2 regions of the Bacillus cereus group sp. N8 genome follow, and region 1 is predicted to be linked to the other one. Evidence: a T-box and tRNA genes for the amino acid it is inferred to sense, from the RefSeq annotation. Region 1 holds a T-box; the other holds one or more tRNA genes.

Region 1 (10,480 bases):
AAACGATGCTAGAGAAGATGATACATTCAATTAAACAAGGTGGTAAAATAATCTGTTTTGAACCACATTGGATGTCAAATATGTCTTCATACGTATTAGATGGAGAGAATCAATCGAAAATTATTCAGCTAGGTGTTTTGCAGAAATTATTTGAAAGGGATACACAGAGAAACGGTAAAGATGGAAATATCGGTATGAAAATACCTACGTATTTAAGTGAATTGGGTGTGGGAAATATCGAGTGTAGAGTAAGTGATAAGGTGAACTTTTTAGATTCTAATATGTATCATAATGATAAATATAGTTTGTATCATTCATTAAAAGAAGAGGGAATTGCGGGCAATCCAGGTGATAAACAGCAATTTATAGAACTTTTAATGGCTAGAGGATTAACATATGAAGAATCGCTAGCTCAATATGAAGCGGAACTACGGTTTTTTAAAGCATTTCATATGCATTCATCTTTAGTTTATGCTCCGAATATGAAAATTACATTTGGCGAAATACAATGTTAAAAAGTAGCGATATAATGAAAATTGCTACTTTTAATATTTGGAATCATGAAACATTGTGGTCTGAAAGGTTAGAGGCTATTTGTGAAGAAGTCCAAAATATTGCTCCACATATATTAGCAATTCAAGAAGTTCGAAGTTGTATTAATAATAAAGGAAAGAAGACAAATGTTGCACAATATATTGCGGAGCAAGTAAATTATCCATTTTGTATATTTAAAGAATATCCAGATTCTCCAGATGAAGGATTAGCTTTCTTAAGTAAGGTTCCTATATTAATTGAAGAGGCTATTTGGGAAACTGATACAAAGGAAGCTAATTATTGTGCCATTAGAATTACATTTAAATATAGAGATTGCAAACTCGGAATAACAAATGTTCATTTGAATTGGAAGTCAATTATGATAAGGAAAGAACAAATTAGCACAGTACATAATTGGATTAAGAGTAAAAGTAAAAATAGTACATATGAAGTACTTTGTGGTGATTTTAATGCCAATCCTGATTCGAGTGTCCATCAATACTTAGTAGATAACCAATGGATAGATGTAGCTCAGTTTAAAGAAGAACATGATTGCACTTTGGCTCAGCCAACTTTAGATTATGGAAAGAATACAAATTTAATAGGGAATGTAAAGAAAGAAGAACGATATGATTGGATATTGATACAAGAGAATGATTCGTTTGAATCTCTAAATATAGAAAATGTATCTGTATTTGGAGATTCAGCATTAACTTCATCACACGTATTTCCAAGTGATCATTACGGTGTTTTTGTAGATTTAAAATTTGATGAGTGAATCGCTGATATAATAAAAGAGCCGATTGATATATATCAATTATCGTCGGTATAATTTCATTTACTGGAATAAGATTATACATTATTTCATCAAATTAAACGAAATCCCCATAAAAATCAATGTATTTAAGATATTTAGTGAGAAACTTGAATAATATTAAATAATATCGTTCATTATATGAGGTTTTAGTTGAATGCATACTATATGATGTGTAAAATCTAAGCAAGTAGGTTAGAATACTGCTTGCAAATGGCAGTATAAATAATAATTTGAGGTGAATGCATGCTAGATTTTAAGCAATTAGAGATTTGTTTGAAAGAAAAGAGATTTGCAGATGGATTACAGGAGATAAATAATGAAATTGCACATATAAAAGAAACGAATAAGTTATCATACGTGAAGAACTGGCTTTCTAACGTTTCATCATTTACAGAGTTTGATACATTAATTCGCCTTGCTGATGAAGGTTTGATGCATCAATATAGCTCCTTTTTAATTCGTTATACTTATAAAAAATTCCCAAATATGAGAACGCTCTCTTTATATTGTGATGAGTTAATTGATGAGCGTAAAATCCTTGATGCTGAACTATTATTAAAAGATTCTTTGGAAGAGGTAAATGAAGAGGAAACTGATGCGGATGTTTTAACGAAAGCATATTTTACGTTAGTTAGATGTTTGTTAGATATGAAGCGCAATGAAGAGGCTTATGCCTATATGCAAAAGGCGGAAAAGTATAGTACACGTGCAGTTTTTGATAAATGGGGTTACTTATATATACAGACTGGTGAGTGGGAGAAAGCAGAGGAACAACTTTTAGCCGGTCAGCAGCATAAAGATTGTGAAGAGTTAGCTACGTACTTATTGGCGCAATTATATGCATATAAAGGTGAACAGCAGCGAGCATTACAACTCATAAATGATGCGATTGCAAAGTTCCCTCAAGTACCATATTTCTATTTTGAAAAAGTAAAATATTTATTAGATCTAGAGCGCTATGAAGAAATGTTAGCGGTAATAGATGAAATCAATCACATGCTTCCGTATCATGCATATACAACTTATTTTATACATTTACGTGCAGAAGCATTTTATAAAATAAATAATATTCACGATTTGCAAGCACTATTGAAAAGTGAAAAGAGTTTGAAAAATTCTCTATATCATCATATAGAAAAAAATCCTGATGGAAAAAAGGTTCGTTTACCAATAGTTCCGGTTGTACAAAAGGATAACTATTGCGTTCCGACAAGTTTGGAAATGATGTTAGGGGTATGGGGAGAAAAACGTACGCAAGATGAAATTGCACAACATATTTTTGATGTAACAGGTTCTAAGTTTTCAGATACAGTTACATATATAGAAGAGCAAGGTTACGAATATCGTTACTTTCAGGGGAATGAGGAAAATTATAAGAGATTACTTGATCAAGGTATTCCCGTTTTATTAAGTATAGATATTGAGCACGCTTCCCATGTACAAGTACTTTCTGGTTATGACGACGTGCTGCAAGCTTTTTATATTCAAGATCCGAATTTCTTAGAACCGATTCTTGTGGAATATGATAAGTTGCAAGAAAAATATCGTTATACAGATTGTTTAGCTATTACGTTTACACCAAAAGATAGAATGGAACAACTTTTATTTTTAGATGAGGAAGAACATAATTATTATAAATCAATTTTTTCTCTTACTGATCATTTAGCTGAGCAAGATAAAGAGGGAATTGAAAAATTAGTATTATTTTTAAAAGAAACAAGTGAAAATCCAAACACTTGGCTATATACGATTAAACATTTAGATGCTGAAGTAGATAAAGATTTTATTCAGTTTTGTATAGAAAAATTAATGGAAAAGTTTCCAAGCTCTGACTTTGTGAAATTGCATAGTGCACAGTGTTTTATTCGTCTGCAAGATATGGAAAAAGCAGGACATATGCTTCAAAGTGTGGAGAAGAAAAGCAATCAAGCGTTGTATCATTTTATAAATGGACGTTATTCTTTTGAGCAAGATAATTATGCAGAAGCGATTTCTAGTTTTCGTTCATCATTACAACTGGATGCAGACCAACCAGTTGCGTGGAGTTTCTTAGCATTATCATACATGTATATGGATCAATCCGAAAAGGGGCTAGAGTATTCGCTAACAGCTATAGAACGTAGCCCAGAAAGGTTTACACTTGTAAATCACGGTTTAATTTTAATAGATTTAGAACGATATGAAGAAGCATATGGATTCTTTAATGATTTATTAAAAGAATATAAGTATGAAGCGCACATTTGGTATGAACGTGCAAGATGTGCTCAACATTTAGGAAAAGTGTATTTGGCGGTAAAAGGACTTAAAGTAGCAATTCAATTAGATAAAACAGCAGCCTATTTATATACAAAGCTTTCGGAAATCTATGAATCAGATTTAGATGATGGGAATAATGCGAAGGAAATTTTATTACAAGGAATTCAAAATTGTGAAGATCAGGCATCTTTATATGTTCGTTTAGGAGATGTACATTTTCAAAATGATGAACTTGAAGAAGCGGAAACTATATATAAGCGTTCTTTAGAAGAAAATAATGAAGATGTATATTCTCATTTCGGTTTAATTCAAGTTTATATGGCAAAGGAACAATATGAGGATGCAAAAAATTATATTGTTAGTATCAATAAGCAATTTGAGGACAATCAAGATTTTCTTATGAATGCTGGCATGGTGCTGTGGGATGCTGAAATTGCGTTAGGCGGGAATGAAGCTGAGTTGAAAACGGCACTTTCTAAATTAGAGGACGGTATACGTAAGTTATATAGTAATATAGAGAACGTGTTAGAAGAGTATGTAAATAGAATAAAAGGAACAGCTTTCGTGCAACGAGGCATAGCGTTTTTAAGAACGCTACAAAAAGAAAAAACGGAAGTAATTGAATACGGTTGTTATGCTGGTATTTTATATGAATCTATTGGACAGTATGATCAGGCAATGAAGAGATACAATAAGGCAATCGAACAAAAGAGAACTGCTTTGCCATATTATCGAATCGGCGAAACATATATGGTATTAGGACAATTGACAGAAGCAAAGCAAGCGTATGAAATATGTTTAGAGCTGGATGAAAACTTCGCAGGTGTACATTTGCAACTAGCAGAAATATACGAAAAAGAAGAAAATCGTTCTAAAGAACAAAGTCATATGGTCCAGGCGATGAAAGAAGAGCCTTTGCATATTAATATGGAATATTTGGCACAGCTTTCAGTAGATTTGAATCTTCATGAAGAATTGCTGACTGAACTAGAACAATTAGCAAGAGAAGTACCCGAAATATGGCGTTTAGATGCTATTGCATATGTATATGGTGCGATGAATGAAATAGATAAAGAACAGGTGCGAATTGAAGAAGCGCTACAATTAGATGAGGGACACACAGAAGTTCTATATCATTATGCGAAAGTATTAGTGAAAAAAAGAGATGCGAGTGCAATTGAAGTTGCAATGAAAGTAATGCATAAAGAATTAAATAATGAACGTATATTTGATGTATATGTAAAAGCAGTAGAACAACATAAAAAAATATCTCAAATACGAGACGCACTTCATACGTTAAAGGTGAAAAAAGCAGAAAGAAGTAGGGCATTTATGTATGCCGCAGCTGCGGTTACAGAAAGATGGATTGAACGTCAACAAAATGAACAACCGAAAAAATCTATATTTACGAGAGCTTTTTATCGTATGAAAAACCGCGCGAAAGAAATTTCAATGATTACTACAATCATTGATTTATATGAAGTTTCGTTAAAGTTAAATCCAAAAAATAGTATGGCAGCGCAGCGATTTGCACTATTTTACGAGAATGCGGCAATGAATAAAGAAGCAATAGAAGTATTGCAAACATCGCTAGAAAATAAATGGGATTATGATGTAGCGAAGCAACTTGTAAATCTTTTCATTGAGTATGAAGAAGAAGGCATGTTACGAGATGCGTTGGAATTAACGAAACAAATGGTTCGAGAGCTACCGGATGATTATGATACGCTTCTTTTACAAGCACAAGTATTCTTGAAAGCTGGGGAAGAAAGAAAAGCAGAAAAAATATGTTTACAATTAACGGAGAAAACATCGTTTGTAAGTAGAGGATTCCTTACTTTAGCAGAAATATACCAAAGTCAAGAGAGGTTTGAGGATGCGATTCATTTATTAGAAGATGCTTCTGTACATCATCCAAATGAAACGGCAATTCTTATTGCTTTAGCATCTTCGTATCATAGAGCTGGGGGAACTACCAAAGCAGAAAAAATAACAAGTGATATATTAGAAATTGATGCTACACACTTGTTAGCAAGATACGATCATGCTTGCTACTTAGCATTATTAAACAGAATTGAAGAGGCGAAAGAAGAACTTGAAATTGTGCTTCGTGAAGATGACACAGGATTCTTTGCTGAACTTGCAGAGGAAGATGAAGATTTAGCAGGATTACGAGAACTTGAAAAGTAATTGTATAGAAATAGATAAAAAGGATATAAATAAAAATCTATTTTGAATTAGTTGACAATTAATTGCCCAATGGCATAAAATAACTTCTAATAAAGTATACAAATCTGAAGACGAGAAAGAGTAAAATAGTGAGCTGTTCTCCAGAGAGCCGGTGTATTGCTGAAAGCCGGTGTGCAGACGTTATTTGAAAATCATCTCCGAGGAGCCGTGGCTGAATAAAGTAAGCTCGGACGGATGTCTACCGTTACAAAGAACGCGTATGTTAGTACGTTGCTAAGTGCTATTAGTGAAAAGCTAATAGAATTAGGGTGGTAACGCGGGTAAACCCGTCCCTACTTCATGGGGACGGGTTTTTTGTGTGCTTTTAAAACATTCAAAGGAGTGATTGTAGATGAAGAAAGTAGATGTAAAAGAGTCAGCTGTAGGGAGAGAAACACGTATTCGTAAGCAGTGGAACGAACAAGGCATTTTTGAACAATCAATTCAGAATAGAGAAGGCGCGCAATCGTTTGTGTTTTATGAAGGACCACCAACGGCGAACGGTTTACCACACGTCGGCCATGCACTTGGTCGGGCAATTAAAGATTTAGTAGCGAGATATAAAACGATGGCTGGATATAAAGTGTTAAGAAAAGCCGGATGGGATACACATGGATTACCTGTAGAATTAGGCGTTGAAAAACAACTTGGTATTTCAGGTAAGCATGAAATCGAAGAGTACGGCATTGAACCATTTATTCAAAAGTGTAAAGAGAGTGTATTCACATATGAGAAGCAGTGGCGTGAATTCACTGAAAGTATCGGTTATTGGGTAGATATGGATGATCCATACGTTACGTTAAAGAATCCATATATCGAAAGTGTATGGCATATTTTAGGGACGATTCATGAAAAAGGTTTGTTATACAAAGGGCATAGAGTTTCACCGTACTGCCCAAGCTGTCAAACCTCTCTCAGTTCACATGAAGTTGCACAAGGGTATAAAACAGTAAAAGATTTAAGTGCAACAGTTAAGTTTAAAGTGGAAAATAGTGAAAATGAGTATTTCTTAGGTTGGACGACAACACCATGGACGCTTCCAGCAAATGTAGCGCTCGCTGTACATTCAAATATGGAATACGTTAAAGCGAAACAAGAAGGTCATGTATACATTATTGCGAAAGAACGTGTACAAGAAGTATTAAAAGAAAACTATGAAGTATTATCTGTTCATAAAGGTGAAGAATTAGTAAATACATCTTACACAGCACCGTTTCCGATGAAGGAAGTTACAAATGGGTACCACGTCATCGCAGCAGATTTTGTAACTGCAGATAGTGGTACAGGACTCGTTCATATCGCTCCAGCATATGGGGAGGACGATTATAGAGTCGTTCAAAGTGAAGGATTGTCGTTCTTACATGTTGTAGATGAGAAAGGTGAGTATACGGATGCAGTACCATTTCTTAAAGGTAAGTTTGTAAAAGATTGTGACGTGGATATCGTTCGTTATTTAGCGAAAGAAGGTTTGTTATATCATAAAGAAAAATATGAACATAGCTATCCGCATTGCTGGCGCTGTGATTCACCATTACTTTATTATGCAGGAGAAAGCTGGTTAATCCGAACAACTGAGATTAAAGAAACATTTTTACGAAATAATGATTCTGTTACGTGGTATCCAGACCATATGAAGCACGGACGCTTTGGTAAGTTTTTAGAAAACATGGTGGACTGGAATATTAGCCGGAATAGATATTGGGGAACACCTTTAAACGTATGGGAATGTGAAAGCTGCGATCATCAATTCGCACCGAAAAGTATTGCCGAATTAAGAAAGCATAGTACGAAAGAAACACCTGAAGATTTAGAATTGCATAAGCCGTATGTAGATGAAGTACAAGTTTGCTGCGAAAAATGCGGAAGTACAATGAATCGTACACCAGAAGTAATCGATGTTTGGTTTGATAGTGGCTCCATGCCGTTTGCACAATATCATTACCCGTTTGAAAATAAAGAGTTATTTGAAGAACAGTTTCCAGCAGATGTTATTGCAGAAGGAATTGATCAAACACGTGGCTGGTTTTATAGTTTATTGGCAGTATCGGCGCTATATACAGGAAAAGTTCCATACAAACGAGTGTTATCACTTGGGCATGTTCTAGATGAAGAAGGACAGAAAATGTCTAAAAGTAAAGGAAATGCACTAGATCCAGTTGATTTAGTAGAGAAGTTTGGTGCCGACGCTCTAAGATGGGCTCTACTCGTTGACAGTGCCCCATGGAATGCGAAACGATTTTCTGAAAGAACAGTACAAGAAGCGAAATCTAAATTTGTAGATACGTTAGTCAATGTGTATAGCTTCTATGTTTTATATGCAAATTTAGATGAATATAATCCGAAAGAAAAGTATGATGTAAAGCGTACGAAATTAGATGAATGGGTGTTATCAAGATTGCATAGTACAACGAAAAAGGTAAGAACCGCACTTGATGATTATCAATTCACAAATGCAGCTCGTGAAATTGCCACGCTTGTAGATGAAGTGAGTAACTGGTATGTAAGACGTTCACGCAATCGTTTTTGGGAATCTGGTATGAATACTGAGAAAGCAGCGGCGTATGAAACACTTCATGAAGTGCTTGTAACAATTAGTAAATTAATTGCACCATTTACACCATTTGTCGCTGAAGATATTCATCTGAATTTAGAAGGACGTAGCGTTCATTTAGAGGATTATCCAGTTGTAAATGAATCACTTATTCAGCCGAAATTAGAAGCGGAAATGGATGCAGTTTTACAAGTTGTTGAACTTGGAAGGAGTAACCGTAATCAGCATTCATTAAAAGTAAAACAGCCGTTAGCAGAGCTTGTATTACTTGAGAATAAAGAGAATAATATCGATTGGGAATCTTATCGTGATATCGTTATGGATGAACTAAATGTAAAAGCGTTTCATGTTGAACTGGATGAAACGAAGTATACAACATATCAATTAAAGTTGAATTTTAAAACAGCGGGACCGAAGTTTGGTAAAAATGTGAATGCAGTAAATGGTTGGCTAAAACAATTATCACAAGAGGAAGTACAAAGTTTTGTATCAACTGAAAAAGCAGTTTACGAAGTTGCATCAGGGGAAGAAGTAGTTGTGACGGCTGAAGATGTATTAGTAGAGAAAGTTGCGAAATCAGGATTCTCAAATACGACAAACGGACAATATACGGTTATGTTAGATACGAATGTGACGGAAGAATTGTTACAAGAAGGAGTAGCACGTGAATTTATTCGCGCCGTTCAAGAATATCGTAAGCAGTTGAATTTACCAGTTAATTTAAGAGTGGATGTTATTCTTGATACAGAGGAAGAATTACAGAAAACGTTAACGAATCATAAAGATTTGTTGGAAGAAAACTTACTCGTTAAGCAATTTACATTTGATCACTTAACAAGTGAAGATGATGAGCTTTCTTTAGGTGAGACAAAAGTCCGAATTAAATTAAGCACAGCTAATTAAAGAAAAAAGGAAGTTGGAATCATTCCAACTTCCTTTTTGTATGATTGGGAAATTATCCCGCTATTTGTAGGAGTCGGACTTCCCGTAAAAGCCCGATTGGTGAGGGCTAATAATCAGTGGGGATGGACAAAACCCCCATTGATTAAAGCTTTACTTTATCCGACCAATTTCCTCACATTCCATTCGATAGGGTCTCTAGAAAATTTATTTCTCCATAAAACGCTAATAATACACTGAAAATGAAAAATCCAGTAGCAAATAGTAAAACGAATAATAGTGTTTGATGTTCTATTAAAAAGTATAGGATTTAGGAAATGAATAAAGAAATATATTTCTACAGTATTTTTCTCATTTTATACATAAATATTGAGAAAATTTCACTTGTCCTAAATGAAAAGGGAATGTATTTACTCATATAGAATTACTCGTAGATTCAATTTTTATCCCGATACTTGTGGACAGTAATAGTCTGGTGGGACAGGATAAAGGTTTCAATTTATTAGGGGGAGTGGTTTTATGTTAAACAAAAAAATGGTGGCAATGGCAATGACTGTACCATTAGTAATGGGGACGATTTCTACAGTTTCCGCATTGGAAAAAAAGCAAGTAAAGGTAGAAGCTTATTCACCACAGAAAAAAGCAATTGAATATTTAAAAGGACATGCTACGGAATATGGATTGAAGGCAGACCTTTCAGACTTACAATATATTTCTACAACAGAAACACCAGTAGCTTCATATGTTAGATTCCAACAAGTGGTCAATGGTGCTCCTGTATTTTCAAAACAAATAACAGTTACTATTAATGGACAGGGGCAGGGATTACTTGCTGTTTCTGATTACCAGGCAGTTCAAAGTGTGAAAGAAATAGCGAATAAGATTAGTGAAAAAGATGCTGAACAAAAATCAATGGCGTATGTTGGAGGAGAAAGTGAGCAAAATTTATGGGCTCCTACAGAGAAAGAGTTTGGATATGTTATTGAGGATGGAGTAGCTATCCCAGTATATAAAGTTTTAGTCCATTCGAATAAACCTTTCGGAGCATGGGAAACATTTATTGACGCGGAAAATGGAAAGTTAATTAAAAAGGTTGATATAAACCGAAAAGCAGAAGGAACAGGGAAAGTATTTTTACCTAATCCTGTCGTATCAAGTGGTAGTTTAGCAGGATTAAAGGATAATAAAGATGC
Region 2 (10,480 bases), on a different contig from region 1:
ATAGCTTGTATATATTCTTATAGAGTTTCGTTTTTTCCATGAGAAAAAGAAGCTTATGCTATAATATAAGAACAAAACTATAGATAAAGAGTATAAGGAGGACTTATGGAGAAAAAGCAACATCGAAAAGAAAGTGTTATTCATCTTGTATATCGTTTAGTTATGATTGTCTTTGGGGCAGCGTGTGCAGCGGTAGCGATTGAACTGTTTTTAATGCCAAATAAAATTATCGATGGTGGAATTATTGGTATTTCTCTTATATTAGATTATCTTACTCCTAATATTTGGTGGTTAAGTTTTTCTACTTTAGTTGTTATCCTCAACATTCCTTTTATGTACTCCGGGTATAAGCAAATTGGAAAAACATTCATGTTATCTTCAGCATTTGGAATTGTAGCTTTAGCATTTATTGAATCAACGTTGCATGCTATCCCACCATTTACAACAGAGCCGATTTTAGCAACAGTTTTTGGTGGTCTTATTTTAGGGCTTGGTGTAGGACTTGTTATTCGTCATGGTGGATCAATGGACGGAACAGAAATTATGGGGATTTTATTAACGAAGAAATTACCTTTCTCTGTTGGTGAATTTGTAATGTTTGTGAATTTATTCATTTTTGCATGGGCAGCATTTGTATTTGGTGTTGAACAGGCGATGTATTCTGTTATGACGTACTATATCGCATTTAAAACAATTGATACAGTAATTCAAGGATTAGACGAAACGAAAGCGGTTTTAATAGTGTCAGATCAATATGAAGAAGTATCAAATGCAATTTTACACCGCCTTGGCCGTGGAACAACAAAACTTGTTGCTAAAGGTGGCTATACAGATAAAGAAAAAGAAGTTATTTATGCAGTTGTAACGCGTCTTGAAGTGACGAAGTTAAAGTCGATTGTGCATGAAATTGATGAAAATGCCTTTGTTACGATTATGAGTACGCAAGAGACGAATGGCGGTAAGTTTAAATCAGCGATTCACTAAAAAATTAATTACAATATCTTTCGAAAGCAGAGAAATTTTCTCTGCTTTTTGTTATAATAGTAAGGTTTCTGGAAATAAGGAATATATTTTGGGCAGATTGGTTTACAACTATAATAAGCTGTACTATAATTCAAATAGAGATAAATCGGAATCATTCTGAATTAAAATAGGTGATGTATAATGAATAATATATTAGAAATAGAAGGACTTACGTTTCGGTATGAAGATCGAAATGTGTTAGAAGATATTAATTTGCAAGTTCCGAAGGGAGCTTTTTTAGGTTTAGTTGGACCAAATGGTTCAGGGAAATCGACTTTACTTAAATGTTTATTGGGTGTTTTAAAGCCGAAGCAAGGAAGTATTAGATTGTTTGGCATTGATAGTAAAAAATTTAAAGAGTGGAATAAAGTTGGTTATGTATCTCAAAAGGCAAATAGCTTTAACTCAGGTTTCCCGGCGACTGTCTTTGAAGTTGTTTCAATGGGACTTGTTTCCAAAAAAGGTCTTTTTCGCTTCTTTACGAAAGACGATAAGGCGAAAGTAGAAAAAGCGATTGCTGATGTAGGGATGAGCGAGTTTCAAGGTCGCAACATTGGAGAGCTTTCTGGTGGACAGCAACAACGTGTATTTATTGCTCGTGCACTTGTAAGTGATCCGGAATTACTTATTTTGGACGAGCCTACTGTTGGGATTGATGTGAAAAATGTGGAAAGCTTCTATGAGATACTAGAGGATTTAAACAAAAGGCTAGGGATCACGTTAATTCTTGTTACGCACGATATGGGTGCTGTAACAGAGAAGGTGACGCATGTTGCATGTTTAAATCAGCATCTACATTTCCATGGGAATGTAGAGAAATTCCTAGAGTTAGAAGATGCCGAAATGTCGATTTTATATGGACATCATGTTCATCGCTTAGAACATGAACATGGGCATCACGGGAGGATATAATGATACAGGATTTTTTACAATATGATTTTTTACGTAATTCTTTATACGCTGGTGTTTTAATAGGGCTTGTCGCACCACTTATCGGCGTGTTCGTTGTAATTCGTCGTATGTCGCTTATTGCGGATGCATTAAGTCATGTGACGTTATCGGGAATTGCAGCAAGTTTATTACTTGAAAAGACAATCTTTACCGGTGGGTTTTTAAACCCCTTATATATGGGAATGCTTTTTTCAATCGGTGGAGCATTGCTAATTGAAAAATTACGTACTGTATATAAACATTATCAAGAATTAGCAATTCCGATTATACTTTCAGCAGGGATGGGGATTGGAGTTATCTTCATTTCACTTGCTAATGGATTCAATACGGATTTATTTAGTTATTTATTTGGTAGTGTAAGTGCTGTGACAAGTGCGGATTTAATTATTATTGGTATAGTAGCAATTGTAGTTATTATAACGATTGTTTTATTATACAAAGAGTTGTTTTTACTATCATTTGATGAGGAATACGCTGTATCAACCGGTTTGAGTGCAAAGTGGATTCACTTTATTTTCATTATATTAGTTGCTCTTGTAATTGCGGTATCAATGCGGGTTGTAGGTGTTCTTCTTGTATCATCTTTAATGACGTTACCAGTTGCAGCAAGTATTCGTATTGCAAAAGGATTTAAACAAACAATTTTCTTTTCCATTTTATTTGGTGAAATTGCAGTAATTGGTGGAATGTTTGCTTCGTATCAACTTGATCTAGCACCAGGTGGTACAATCGTTATGATAGCGGTTCTTATTTTAATCGGTGCGATTTTATGGAAGAAGAAAAAAACTGCATAAAGTAGGGATAGGTATGAATCTAACAGAAGCTTTACGCCTAATGAAGGAAAAAGGATATAAACATACGGGGAAAAGGGAAGAGATGCTAAGATTATTCGCGGCACATAATCGTTATTTAACTGCGAAAGACGTTTTAGAGCATATGAAGGATGATTATCCAGGACTTAGTTTCGATACGATTTATCGTAACTTAACGGTATTCGCTGAAATTGGAGTTTTAGAGCAAACGGAATTAAATGGTGAAAAACATTTTCGTTTTACGTGCTCTATTATGGAACATCATCATCATTTTATTTGTTTAGATTGTGGTGGTACGAAAGAAATCACTTCTTGCCCAATGGATTTTATGAATAAAGATTTTAAAGGTTATGAGGTAACGGGACATAAGTTCGAAATATATGGTCGTTGTCCAAAATGTGCAAAATGAGAGAACTCGTCGGTTATTAACTGACGAGTTTTTAATTTAAATGTAAAAAGGTTGCTCACAAAAATTGTGGGCAACCGTCTTTTTTATTGTTCTTGTTTTTCTTTTTCTCGTTCGGCAGCCATTTCAGCAGCGATTACATCAATTTCTTTTTTCAGTTCTTCTACCATAGTTTCTTCTGGTACTTTACGAACAACTTGCCCTTTACGGAATAATAAACCTTCTCCGCGTGCACCAGCAATACCGATGTCAGCTTCACGAGCTTCCCCAGGACCGTTTACAGCGCAGCCAAGTACCGCAACTTTAATTGGAACTTGAAGTGTAGAGATATATTCTTCTACTTCATTAGCGATGCTAATTAGGTCAATTTCAATACGACCACAAGTTGGACAAGAAATAAGTGTTGCGGCATTAGATGCAAGACCGAATGACTTTAATAGTTCACGTGCAACCTTTACTTCTTCCACTGGATCAGCACTTAAAGAAATACGTAGTGTATTTCCGATACCTTTATTTAAAATTGCTCCAAGACCAGCAGCGCTTTTTACAGTTCCAGCAAACAAAGTTCCTGATTCTGTGATACCTAAATGTAATGGATAATCAAAAGCGCGAGCGGCTTTTTCATATGCTTCAATTGCTAAGTTAACATCAGAGGCTTTCATTGATACGATAATATCGTGGAAATCTAAGTCCTCTAAAATTTTAATATGGTGCAGTGCGCTCTCGACCATACCATCAGCAGTTGGGTATCCATATTTTTCTAAAATGTGACGTTCTAATGAACCTGCGTTTACACCGATACGGATTGGAATACCGCGTTCTTTTGCTGCATTTACAACAGCTTCTACTTTATGGCGACGACCAATGTTACCTGGATTGATACGTACTTTATCAATGCCACCTTCAATTGCTTTTAAAGCAAGGCGATAATCAAAATGAATATCAGCAACAAGTGGAATGTTGATTTGTTTTTTAATATCAGCAATAGCATTTGCTGCGCGTTCGTCTGGAACAGCAACACGCACGACTTGACAGCCTGCTTCTTCTAAACGTTTAATTTCAGCAACTGTAGCCTCAACATCATGTGTTTTTGTTGTCGTCATACTTTGTATAATTAATTCATTGTTACCGCCAATTGTTAAATTACCGACTTTAACTGGACGTGTTTTTGTACGATGAGTCATTTCATTCACGAATAGATCGCTCTCCTTATAAAAGAAGTTTCTTATTTTAGTCCCTTACATCAATGATAGTATGTGTGAGAAAGGGCTATAGAAACCAAAGTACTCGGTTTCACTTTTACTATTGTATCAGCGCCTTTATGTAATTGACAAGGATTAAGTGATGGCTTATTGATATAACGGGAATTTATAAGACTTTCCAACTTGGATTTTTGTAGCAGATGTATTTTTATTTAATTGTTTAAAATCATCAATTACTTTTTCAATAGAAGGAATTTTTTTCTTATTGATCGCTTCTGTAATAGAAAGGACTGTATCACCAGTTTTTACTTCAATTGCTTTATAAGCTGTATCCGTTTCTTTTTCTGTTTCTTTCTCTTTATTCTGCTTTGTATCTGTATTTTCTTTTTTTATCGTTTCGGCAGCTGTTGTTTTCTTGTATGAACTTAACATCGGTAAAGTACCGATTTTAATGTCGTAATAAAATATATAACCGAGGACAAGCACGAATAAGAGTACACCTAATCTCTTCATATCCTTCACTCCTTTGCTAGGAATATATGCTTGTCCAAAAAAAAAATGCCTATTTAGGCATTTTTTTATAGTTCTTGTTTATCTTTTGGTTTTGGAACTTCTTTAATTGTTAAGTATAGAACGATTAAAACAACTGCAATGTAAATGAATGTTGCTCCAGGTACGTTTATTTTGAATAAATCCATAACCATAAAGAAGATTGTTGGAATTGTGTAGCTGTAAGCAGTTAACGTCCAAACTTGTTTATAAGATAATTTGCGTTGACCGCTCATTGCAGAACCGATGAAGGCAAGTAATGTAACTCCTACAAAGGTAATAAATAATTGGAACAAGTACAGTAAGAACCCAATAACGAATAGTAAGATTGGATAAATACTGTCAAATAACGAAATGAAATCTTGTAAATCTTTCTTCTCAAGAGATGCACCTAATAAGTCATTATAAGAGTATGTTTGTGGTTGGCCATTTCCCATGGAGACTACTTTATCTTTTAAAACAAATAAACCTGTTTTATTTTGATATTTTTCTAAGTCTGTTGAATTTGGATCAAATACGAAAAGGGCATTTCCATCTTCTTTTTCGATAGGTTGGTCAATATCAGCTGTTAGTTCGCCATTTTCAATTTTGAAATCAGGTAAATCTTTTTCAATCACTTTATTTACCATGTTAACACCATCTTGAATAACGCTACCGTACAAGAAAGTTCTTGGAATAGTAGTGATTAGGCAAAGAAGCATAATATACAAAATGGTTTTACCGATTTTTTGAAAACGGAAAAGCGCCATATCTTTAGGCGAATATACGCTTTTTGCTAGCTGTGTAAAAATGGACATAGATTCACTTCCTTTATGTATGTATAAAATCATTGTAACGTACGAATCTAGAGAAGCTCAAGATATATTATCTTTACATATAGTAGAAAGGACTAAAGTTCTTCTTACTTAATTTTCTTCTTTTAGGAGAGAAAAATACAATTGACACTTTTCTTTTGTATATGGTAAATTTATCTTACATTTCTCAAACGATATAGCCAATGGGAATTTAGTTATTTTTAATGTTACATACATAATTGTGGACCCTTAGCTCAGCTGGTTAGAGCAGACGGCTCATAACCGTCCGGTCGTAGGTTCGAGTCCTACAGGGTCCATATCCATTTCGCATGTTTATTATGTCAGCAGGAAGCTTCCTTGTAGAAGGAAGCTTTTTTTACGGATATATGAGCATTTTAATTGAAAAGAAGTGGGAATTTTGCTACTTTAATGATAGCAAGACAATGTGATTTATTTGTTTGCACCCTATGGCAATTAGGGTAGAATGAAGTTGTATGTCACATATATAGTGACAATACATAAACCGGGAGGAATATAACAATGGCAAAACACGAATTACCAAATTTACCTTATGCGTATGATGCTTTAGAACCTCACTTTGATAAAGAAACAATGAACATCCATCATACAAAACATCACAACACGTATATTACAAACTTAAACGCTGCTTTAGAAGGTCATGCAGAATTAGCTGATAAAAGCGTTGAAGAATTAGTAACAAACTTAAACGAAGTACCTGAAGCAATCCGTACAGCAGTACGTAACAATGGTGGCGGACATGCTAACCATACATTCTTCTGGACAATCCTATCTCCAAACGGCGGAGGACAACCAGTAGGCGAACTTGCAACTGCGATTGAAGCGAAATTCGGTAGCTTCGATACATTCAAAGAAGAATTCGCAAAAGCTGGCGCAACTCGCTTCGGTTCTGGTTGGGCTTGGTTAGTAGTAAACAATGGTGAGTTAGAAGTAACAAGCACTCCAAACCAAGATTCTCCTCTAACTGAAGGTAAAACTCCAGTTATCGGTTTAGATGTTTGGGAGCATGCTTACTACTTAAATTACCAAAACCGTCGTCCTGACTACATCGGTGCATTCTGGAACGTTGTAGATTGGAACGTTGCTGAAAAACTTTACCAAGAAGCAAAATAATTAAAGTTAATACAGCTAAAAAAGCTAGGAGTTTTCTCCTAGCTTTTTTCTATGCTCTCCTTTTACATAATTGAGCTTGTCTTTGGAAGACTAGAACATGAAGTAAAGGAGAGTTGTGTATGAAGTGGAAACATGTAATTGGTGATGTTGAAGTGAATCGGGATTTAGTATTATTGCTCGTTATAGGCGGTTTATACACGCTCGCAATTTCTTTATCAAATACGTTTGTAAACATTTATTTATGGAAGCAAACACAAAATTATGTAAATCTGGGCTTGTATAATTTGGCCAGCGTTGTATTACAGCCTCTAACATTTCTTGTGGGGGGGAAATTAGCGAAACGTATTGATCGTTCGATTTTATTGCGAATAGGTGTAGGCACGTTAGCTGTTTTTTTTATCGTCGTTTTAGTAGCGGGAAAAAGTGCATCTCACTATATTTTACTAATGGGAGCTCTTTTGGGAGTTGGTTATGGATTTTATTGGCTTGCATTTAACTTGTTGACTTTTGAGATTACAGAACCAGAAACAAGAGACTTTTTTAACGGTTTTCTCGGACTTCTTACATCGTTCTCTGGAATGATTGGGCCAATTGCAGCCGGATATACAATTTCACGTATGGAAAAATGGAGTGGTTATACGGTCGTTTTTTTCCTCTCGTTAATGCTATTTGCGATTGCGGTTGTTTTAAGCTTTTTTTTATCAAAGAGAGAATGTGAAGGGCGCTATGAAATTGTACAAGTATTGAAAGAGCGGCAAGTTGATGAAAACTGGGGAAGAATTACACGCGCTCATTTCTTCCAGGGTTTGAGAGAAGGAACGTTTATTTTCGTTATTTCGGTATACGTCTATTTAGCATCTGGTAGCGAGTTAGCGCTAGGGAAATATAGTTTAGTGAACTCTGCAGTATCATTTGTATGCTATTATTTAGTTGCCCGCATGTTAAAGAAGGAATGGCGAAAAAAAGCCATTTTACTCGGTGGTATTATTTTATATGCGGTCGTATTTTTAGTTATTTTCAATGTTACATATACGAAATTACTTATTTATGCAGCATGTATTGCGGTTGCATATCCTATTTTACTCGTTCCGTACGGATCCATGACATACGATGTAATTGGTAGAGCAAAACAGGCGAGAGAATGGCGTGTAGAATATGTAGTAGTCAGGGAATTATGGTTAAATGCTGGAAGAATGTGTTCCATCTTAAGTTTTTTATGTGCTGTCATATTCTTTCCTCCTGAAAAAAGTTTACCTTTTTTACTATGTATTTTAGGAGCTGGACATTTTCTTATTTATTTTGCAGTTAAAAATGTCAAATATGATGAGGGAAATGTGAACAAAACCAGCGTTGGAGCACAAGGAACAGCGCAGAATCAAACTGAACCAGAAGGTTAACTTATCGTGTGTTTTATGCTAGAATAGAAAAAGATGTAAGACAGCAGTGAGGACACCTGTATGAAGGTGTCCCTTTCACATTACATAGCTGTTGGTAGAGGGGGTTTGTATGAGCAAGAAGCAGAAAAAGAACCAGACAAAGACAAAGACCCACGTTCCCTTTCGGTTAAACGTGTTGTTTTTTTGCGTGTTTTTAATGTTCTCCGCGGTTATTGTAAGGCTTGGATACGTACAAATTGTTCGTGGTGAGGAATATAAAAATGAAGTTGAGAAGAAAGAAAATTCAACGATAAGTAATCCTGTACCGCGTGGGAAAATATTTGATCGTAATGGAGAAGCGGTCGTAGATAATGAGCCTATTCGTACAATTACATTTACAAAAATGAAGGGATCAACTGCAGATGCTCGCTTAGAAACGGCGAAAAAGTTAGCAGATTTAATTGAGGTCCCAACAGATAAGTTAACAGATCGCGATAAAAAAGATTATTGGCTTGCTTTACATAAAGAAGAAGCAAAAACAAAAATCACAAAAAAAGATCGTGAAGAGTTGAAAGCGAATAAAATTGAAGAGAAAGAGCTAGATGAGCGTCAACGAAATCGTGTAACAGAAGAAGAAATCAGTCAATTGTCAGCAAAAGATTTAGAAATATTGGCGATCAAAAGTAAGATGGAAAGCGGATATGCAATGACGCCGCAAATCGTTAAAAAAGGTGCAACAGAAGAAGAATATGCGATTATTAGTGAAAATTTAGCGAAATTACCAGGTGTAGATACAAATGTCGACTGGGAACGAAAATATAAGTATGAGGATACGTTCCGAAGTGTACTTGGTGGTGTGACGACTTCTGATGAAGGGTTACCGAGAGAGCGATTAGATTACTACCTTGTTCGCGATTATAATCGTAATGATCGCGTAGGGAAAAGTTACATTGAGCAACAGTACGAGGATAGTTTACACGGTACAAAATCCGAAGTGAGAAATGTTACAGATAAAGACGGTAATATTTTAGAAACTATTAATGTATCACAAGGACAACGAGGTAATGACCTGAATTTAACAATTGATATGGAATTACAAAAGCGTGTAGAAGAGATTCTTGAGAAAAACTTAATTAAATTTAAAGGGTCAGAACCGCTTTTAGATCGCGCTTTCGTTGTAATGATGAATCCGAAAAATGGTGAAGTTTTATCCATGGCAGGGAAACAATTAGTTAACGAAGATGGTCAAACGAAAGTAAATGATTTTGCATTAGGAACGATGACGAGTTCTTATCCGATGGGTTCAACTGTAAAAGGTGCGACAGTACTTACGGGATATCAAACTGGTGCGATTCAACCTGGATCAGTACAGTTAGATGAACCGATTAAATTAAAAGGGACACCTACGAAGTCATCTTGGAAAACGATGGGGTATATTAATGACCTTACAGCGTTAAAAATGTCTTCTAACGTGTATATGTTTAAAACAGCGATGAATATTGCAGGGGTTCCATACGTACGAGGCGGTACGTTAGATATCCCGCAAAAAGCATTTGATACGATGCGTTACTATTTTGGGCAGTTTGGGCTTGGTGTAAAAACAGGAATTGATTTGCCAAATGAAAGTGCTGGTCAAATGGGTAGAGGAAGTCAACCAGGTTTCTTATTAGATTTATCAATTGGACAGTATGATACGTATACACCGCTTCAATTAGCACAATACATTTCGACGATTGCAAATGGTGGATATCGTATGCAACCCCAAGTTGTAAAGGAAATCCGCGAGCCATCGGCGAAGCCAGAGGAAGTTGGAAAAGTTGTTCAATCTATGGAACCAAAAGTATTAAATCGTGTTGATATGCCTGAATCACAAATTAAACGTGTTCAAGAAGGATTTAGACAAGTGTTTAACGATACAGGTGGTACAGCTACAAAATACTTTGCAGGTGCACCATATAAAGCAGCTGGGAAAACAGGTACAGCTCAAACTGTATATGGCGGAGATAAAGAGATTGGTAGAAATGCAAAAGGTGAGCGTGTTGAAACATATAACTTAACATTAGTAGGTTATGCACCACTTGAAGAGCCAGAAGTAGCATTTTCTGTTGTTGTGCCGTGGGTACATGATGATAAAACAGGGATTAATGGATATATTGGTCGTGAAATAATGGACGCTTACTTTGATTTGAAAAAACAAGCATTAACTGGTGAAGCT

The links. The T-box of region 1 lies ahead of ileS (isoleucine--tRNA ligase). A T-box ahead of a tRNA ligase gene usually reads a tRNA of that ligase, here a tRNA-Ile.
Positions count from the first base shown of each region.
Region 2: it has a tRNA-Ile gene. The T-box ahead of ileS (isoleucine--tRNA ligase) is inferred to sense a tRNA for this amino acid. The anticodon was not compared.

Region 1 is NZ_JAEHBK010000017.1:7,109-17,588, forward strand. Features, by position in the region: gene JDS80_RS21210 (methyltransferase domain-containing protein) at 1-515, shown strand, start outside; gene JDS80_RS21215 (endonuclease/exonuclease/phosphatase family protein) at 509-1,312, shown strand; gene JDS80_RS21220 (bacteriocin-processing peptidase family protein) at 1,595-5,797, shown strand; T-box leader at 5,896-6,134, shown strand; gene ileS (isoleucine--tRNA ligase) at 6,189-9,290, shown strand; partial or broken gene JDS80_RS21230 (DUF418 domain-containing protein) at 9,446-9,582, opposite strand; gene JDS80_RS21235 (M36 family metallopeptidase) at 9,807-10,480, shown strand, end outside.
Region 2 is NZ_JAEHBK010000001.1:228,646-239,125, forward strand. Features, by position in the region: gene JDS80_RS01180 (YitT family protein) at 106-984, shown strand; gene JDS80_RS01185 (metal ABC transporter ATP-binding protein) at 1,165-1,935, shown strand; gene JDS80_RS01190 (metal ABC transporter permease) at 1,935-2,768, shown strand; gene JDS80_RS01195 (Fur family transcriptional regulator) at 2,782-3,195, shown strand; gene ispG (flavodoxin-dependent (E)-4-hydroxy-3-methylbut-2-enyl-diphosphate synthase) at 3,279-4,376, opposite strand; gene JDS80_RS01205 (hypothetical protein) at 4,542-4,907, opposite strand; gene JDS80_RS01210 (DUF1189 domain-containing protein) at 4,973-5,740, opposite strand; tRNA gene JDS80_RS01215 (tRNA-Ile) at 5,981-6,054, shown strand; gene sodA (superoxide dismutase [Mn]) at 6,278-6,889, shown strand; gene JDS80_RS01225 (MFS transporter) at 7,009-8,286, shown strand; gene JDS80_RS01230 (peptidoglycan D,D-transpeptidase FtsI family protein) at 8,396-10,480, shown strand, end outside.